Regions from separate parts of the Enterococcus sp. DIV0800 genome, predicted to be linked through region 3. Evidence: predicted binding sites of a transcription regulator. Region 3 holds the regulator's gene; each other region holds the start of a gene.
What was found. Region 3 encodes LexA, which represses DNA repair genes until DNA is damaged. Its sites were predicted from a motif close to CNAACANNTGTTNG; they were not measured.

Region 1 (2,279 bases), 240 kb from region 3:
TCGATCACCATTAGGAAATCGTCTGGGAAAAAGTCGATCAACGTGTAAGGTGGTTCGCCTTCTTTACGGCCATCCATATGACGGGAATAATTTTCGATTCCTGAGGTATAACCCATTTCTCGCAGCATTTCAATATCATAGTTTGTTCGCTGTTCTAAGCGCTGGGCTTCTAACAGCTTATTCTCACTGCGTAAAACCTCTAAACGATCTGCCAACTCAGCTTGAATATTGCTGATGGCAACTTCCATGTGGTCTTCATTTGTCAAAAAGTGGGTAGCTGGGAAAATCGCTACGTGTTCGGTTTCGCCGGTTATTTCCCCCGTCAATGCGTCAACTTCGCGAATCCGTTCGATTTCATCACCGAAAAACTCAACTCTCAGCGCACGTTCGTCGCGAGAAGCGGGGAAAATTTCGACAACATCTCCGCGAACACGAAAACGGCCCCGTTGAAAATCAATGTCGTTCCGTTCAAATTGAATATCGATTAAATTGCGCAATAATTGATTGCGATCCATTTCCATCCCGACACGCAAAGAAACCACCTGTTCCATGTATTCCTTGGGTGAACCCAAACCAAAAATACAAGAAACAGAAGCAACAACGATTACATCATTTCTTTCCAGTAATGAGCTAGTGGCGGAATGACGTAGTTTATCGATTTCATCATTAATACTAGAATCTTTTTCAATATATGTATCACTGGAAGGTACATATGCCTCAGGCTGGTAGTAGTCATAATAGCTGACAAAGTATTCCACCGCGTTGTTAGGAAAAAACTCTTTGAATTCTCCATATAACTGACCTGCTAATGTTTTATTGTGAGCGATAATCAAGGTAGGCTTGTTGACTTCCTTGATGACATTTGAAATGGTATAGGTCTTACCAGTACCGGTTGCACCTAAAAGTATTTGTGCTTTCTTTCCATTGACGATGCCTTCTGATAATTGCGCAATTGCTTCAGGCTGATCGCCAGCAGGCTGATATTTTGAATGAAGGTCAAACGTATTGTCTGTGACTCTTTCAATCATACAAAAATCCCCCTTTTTCAATTAATAATCTATGATTTCTCATTTTAAAATTATAGCATACCGAACATATTTTCGCCATTTTTTGTTCTTACTAAAACGAATCTTAAAAAAGCACATGTCACATTTCATTACATGTCGTGTGAAGAATATTTAGCTTTTTTTCATTCCAACAAGGAACCCACTTGTATTTTGGCATTAAACTAACATATAATAAATGGATGATAAGTAATTAGGAGGATTATTATGAGAAAAAACAAATTAATTCCTTTCGTTGTTTGCTTAATGGCAAGTCTTTTTACAATTGGCTTTGCTAGCAAAACACACGCCGCGGAAAAAACACATAAAATTGGGACCGACTTAACCTTCGCCCCTTTTGAATTTCAAAACTCTGACGGTGAATATGTTGGAATCGATGTGGACTTACTGAACCAAATCGCCAAAGATCAAAACTTCAAAGTTGATCTGCGTCCATTAGGCTTTGACAGTTCGATCCAAGGCGTCCAATCGGATCAGCTCGATGGCATGATCGCCGGCATGAGTATTACGGATGAGCGGAAAAAAACTTTTGACTTTTCTGATCCTTACTTTGATAGCGGGATTCAAATGGCAGTCAAAAATGATAATACGGATATCAAAGATTACAATGATCTAAAAGGCAAAACGGTCTCTGCTAAAATCGGAACAGAGAGCGCGACTTTCTTGAATGACAATAAAGACAAATATGGCTACGAAGTAAAACAATACGAAGCCGCCGACGCGATGTATAACGCGTTGAACAACGGAAACGTCGAAGCGATCTTTGATGATTATCCCGTTCTTGGTTATGCGGTAACCAATGGTCAGCCTTTTAAATTGGTCGGTGATCCTGAAGAAGGCAGCTCTTATGGTTTTGCGGTAAAAAAAGGTGAAAATAAAGAGTTGCTCGAAAAATTCAACAAAGGATTAAAAGATTTAAAGAAAAACGGCAGCTATGACAAGATCGTCAGTGAATATATTTCTAGCGGTTCTGAGAATCAAGCAGCCTCTTCGGAAATGAAAAAAATCGAACCGAAGAAAGACGTGTACACGATTGCTAGCGACTCAGCCTTCGCACCGTTTGAATATCAAGACAGTGACGGCAAATACAAAGGGATCGACGTTGATTTAATGAAACGGATCGCTGAGCTGCAAGGCTTCAAGATCGATTTCAAATTCATCGGCTTCTCTTCTGCGATGCAAGCGTTAGAATCCGGTCAAGCGGACGGCATGATC
Region 2 (2,279 bases), 960 kb from region 3:
CCATCCATTATTTTCTTCTATTAAACCTTTACGCTGATTCGTTATGTAAGGATTACCATGAACTACAAATCGTAACGGCCGCTTGGTCCAAATCCCTTTATTCGGAATGCCAATACGAGGAAGCGCATCGATTGTTTTCGGTACTCGCCGTTTTTCCGGAACAAGATGCAAAGAGCTAGAAAAAATCGACTCACCATACAACTCGCGGTTGATACCTAGTGCCTCAACTAATTTCCCCGGCCCATCCGAAAGCGTAGCACCACTCCGACCATGCCGATTGACGATCATCTCTTCGATGCCGGCCACCGGTTCAATGCCCCGGATCATCACTCCTTGCGGCATCCCTTCAGGCTGTGTGATCATATTCAAAATCAAATGCGTGTGCATCGTGTATAAATAAATCGTGCCGGGCTTTTCGTACATCGCTCGCACTCGTGGTGTATTGCGCATCCCGTAACTATGCGCAGCCAAATCATCTGGTCCCAGATACGCTTCACAGTCAACAATGTAGCCGCCCAATTTTCCTTCAGGCGTCTCATGCTCCAAGTACATCCCCAATAAATATTTCGCGATGTTTTCGGTCGTTTCACTATTAAAAAAATTAATTACCTGCTCCATTTTTCTCACCTTCTCCATGATACACAATAATCCAAATACTCGCTACGCCCAACAACCCAAAACCCAGCAAACATAAGCAAAAAATGCTATAATGAGAACATACATTTGCTAGTTTTACTTCTTGCTTTAGCAAGTTAGTAAAATAGTAGGCGTACGAAGTTTAAATTATTTTTCGTGTTCTTTGAAAAATAATTTCCTTAACTCGAACTGACTACCCGTTTTAACCAGTTAGCCGAATGCTAACCATCTCTAATCAAAATTGATAAAAACTGATTTTCTTCAGCGCACCGCTGAATTCACCTGTCATCGATCATACCTTATCGAAGGACACTTTACTCCCTTTATTAAATTTCAAGGAGGTTTCTTATGCAACAACCTTTAGCTTATCGCATGCGCCCCCGCAACTTAGAGGAAGTTGTCGGGCAGCAGCAGTTAGTCGGTGAAGGCAAGATCATTCGCCGAATGGTAGAGGCACGAATGCTTTCATCGATGATTTTATATGGCCCTCCCGGCACCGGGAAAACCAGCATCGCTAGCGCTATCGCTGGCTCCACCAACTATGCCTTTCGAATGTTGAACGCCGCCACTGATACAAAAAAAGATTTACAGATTGTTGCCGAAGAAGCCAAGATGAGCGGTACGGTTATCTTATTATTAGATGAAGTCCATCGGCTCGACAAAACCAAACAGGATTTTCTACTGCCTCATTTAGAAAGTGGACGGATCATTATGATCGGCGCTACTACCGAAAATCCATATATCACCATCAATCCCGCCATTCGCAGTCGGACTCAAATTTTTGAAGTCAAGCCTTTGGATGAAGCAGATATTATTAAGGCGGTCAAGTCAGCCTTGGCCGATAAAGAACGTGGTCTTGGAGACTATCCAGTTAAAATAGATGCAGAAGCGTTGAGACATTTGGCACGGGCAACCAACGGTGATTTACGCAGCTCTTTAAATGGCTTAGAGCTGGCGACTAAATCTACGCCAAAAGACACAGAAGGAAACATTCATTTAACCCTTTCCATCATCGAAGAATGTGTGCAACGAAAAGCGTTGACCCATGACAAAGACGGCGACGCTCACTACGATGTGATCTCCGCCTTTCAAAAATCGGTCCGAGGTAGCGATGTCAATGCTGCATTGCATTATTTAGGCAGACTAGTCGAAGCCGGCGATCTACCGATTATTTGTCGGCGATTGATGGTAATGGGCTATGAAGATATCGGCTTAGCTAATCCAGCCGCCGCTGCTCGCACAGTTCAAGCCGTGCAAGCTGCTGAAAAATTAGGCTTTCCCGAGGCACGAATTCCTCTGGCCGATGCAGTGGTGGATCTTTGCCTTTCACCTAAATCAAACTCGGCTTATCTAGCCTTAGATGCGGCGATCACTGACATCCGTCTGGGCAATGCCGGCGAAGTCCCTGATCATTTACGAGACAGTCATTATAAAGGCGCAAAGGATTTACAACGAGGAATCGGCTATCAATATCCCCATAGCTTTGAAAATGCGTGGGTCGATCAGCAATATTTACCTGACAAAATCAAAGACGCTCATTACTACGAGCCAAAAGCGACTGGCAAATACGAACAGGCGCTTGGTCAGCAATACCAACGGATCGAAGAATGGAAAAAGAAAAAATAAAATGACCTTCAAGGTTA
Region 3 (2,279 bases):
TAATCCCGGATGACCTGAATTTGCTTTTTGAATAGCTTCAATACTTAGCGTTCTGATTGTGTTTACACCTAGTTGATCGATTTTGTCGAACAAGATAGTTCCTCCTTTTTGGTCTTAAATACTTTAATTACAGATCCATTGTAACCGATTTATTTTGACTTTTCAATTGCAAATCGCTAAAAGATTTTACTTTCTATTATGCAATCCTTTTTTCTTTTGAATCTCTTTTAATTTCTCTGGTGTTACGTCGTTGCCCTCAGGATCAACAACTTTCATCCCTTCAATATGATGCCGCATGCCGCTACGGAAAGAAGAAATGTATTCCTCACGCAGAACTTTTTGTTCATGTGCTTCAGCATCAGTTAAACCAACCGTTTTCTTTTTTTTCGCTAATTCATTGATACGTGCAATTGTTTCATCATTAATCATCTTCAGCACCTCTTTCCCCCTATTAATTATACATAAAAAAAACAAAGTTGGAAGCACAAACAAATGCGAACGCTTGTTTGATTTGTTTGTAAGATTATGCTACACTAAAAAAAACGAAAGAAGGTGTGGGCGTTGGCAAAAAGAACAGAAACTAAACAATTAGAAGTTTTGCGTTTCATTCACGAACGCGTTGAAAATAAAGGTTATCCACCCACTGTAAGAGAAATTGGCGAAGCGGTGAATCTCTCATCGACTTCTACTGTCCATGGACATCTATCTAGATTAGAAAAAAAAGGTTGGATCCAGCGTGACCCCACAAAACCACGGGCAATTGAACTGACACTTACAGGCTTAGAAAAAATCGGTGTAACACCACAAGTCATCCCCATGCTGGGTGTCGTTACTGCCGGCGAACCAATTTTAGCAGTTGAAGAAGCTTCAGACTTTTTCCCTATCCCGCCTGATCTATCAAGTGAGGACGGCAGCCTCTTTATGTTGACAATTCGCGGTGAAAGTATGATAAACGCCGGTATATACGATGGCGACCACGTCATTGTTCGTAAACAATCCATGGCTAATAACGGTGAGATCGTTATTGCAATGACTGACGAAAATGAAGCAACATGTAAAAGATTTTATCGCGAAGCCGATCACATTCGTCTTCAACCTGAAAACGATGAATTGGCACCATTGATTTTTGCTAATGTTTCTATTCTAGGAAAAGTTGTTGGTTTGTACCGAAACCATATTTATTAATCGGAATTCAATTTCCGATTATTTTTTTCTTTACAAAACGAACAAACATTCGTATAATAAATATGCAAACAAACGTTCGTGTGCCCGTGTGGAACTTTTAAAAAAAGGACAGCTTCCGTGGAATGGCCTGCGTGATGAGAATAAGATTCATTTTTCGATTTTTGAAAAATGAATTCATAATACGAATTAGGAGTGATTCTTGATGAAAGCAGTAAGAAGATTTGGTTTGGTTATCGCTGTGTTGTTGTTAGGTCTATTGATTGGTAAATTAGGTTCTTTAGCTACGATCGTCATTTTTGCTGGATTGTTTCTCGTATGGTTCATGTTATGGGATGAACGGAAGTATGCACAGCACTACGCCGAACATCATTATGAAGAAGAAGTCGAAGAAGAACAGTATTACAAGGAACCTTCCGAAGATTTCTATTACGTGACTTATGATCATCGTTATCATAAATCTGCCTAAACTTATTTAGCGCTAACCAGTTGTTAGTAGCTTTTTGGATAGTAGTAAAAATAAAACAGGGACTCTCTCAGATTATAAGAGGGTCCCTGTTTTATTTTTAATAGTCCATCAACGTTAAGATATCATACCCTTTGATCTTATCGCGTCCGTGTAATTCATCTAATTCGATTAAGAAGGCACAGCCAACGACGATCCCGCCTAATTGTTCTACCAATTCAATCGTTGCTTTGATCGTTCCGCCCGTTGCTAAAAGATCATCTGTGATCAGTACGCGCTGTCCGGGTTTGATCGCATCACTATGAATAGTCAATGTATCTGTTCCGTATTCTTTTTCGTATTCTACTTCAATCACTTCACGGGGTAATTTTCCCGGTTTACGAACTGGTGCAAAGCCTAAACCTAATTCAAATGCGACTGGACAGCCAACGATAAAGCCGCGTGCTTCAGGTCCTACTACCATGTCGATTTGCTTTTCTTTTGCATAATTCACGATTTGCTTGGTTGCTTCACGATAAGCCTCGCCGTCTGCCATTAATGGCGAGATGTCACGAAAGACGATGCCTTTTTTGGGATAATCTGGAATACTTGCAATATAGTCTTTTAAATCCATTTTGGTTGTTCCTCCTAG

Region 1: the regulator LexA is predicted to act here: its motif matches at 1,090-1,103, upstream of uvrB (excinuclease ABC subunit UvrB).
Region 2: the regulator LexA is predicted to act here: its motif matches at 713-726, upstream of IGI54_RS10250 (replication-associated recombination protein A).

Annotation. Positions count from the first base shown of each region.
Region 1 is NZ_CP187898.1:1,419,409-1,421,687, forward strand. Features, by position in the region: gene uvrB (excinuclease ABC subunit UvrB) at 1-1,028, opposite strand, end outside; gene IGI54_RS06835 (amino acid ABC transporter substrate-binding protein/permease) at 1,272-2,279, shown strand, end outside.
Region 2 is NZ_CP187898.1:2,137,574-2,139,852, forward strand. Features, by position in the region: gene IGI54_RS10245 (DNA-3-methyladenine glycosylase) at 1-618, opposite strand, end outside; gene IGI54_RS10250 (replication-associated recombination protein A) at 985-2,262, shown strand.
Region 3 is NZ_CP187898.1:1,180,690-1,182,968, reverse strand. Features, by position in the region: gene tkt (transketolase) at 1-93, opposite strand, end outside; gene IGI54_RS05790 (DUF896 family protein) at 187-429, opposite strand; gene lexA (transcriptional repressor LexA) at 562-1,185, shown strand; gene IGI54_RS05780 (hypothetical protein) at 1,388-1,651, shown strand; gene IGI54_RS05775 (adenine phosphoribosyltransferase) at 1,749-2,261, opposite strand; gene recJ (single-stranded-DNA-specific exonuclease RecJ) at 2,276-2,279, opposite strand, start outside.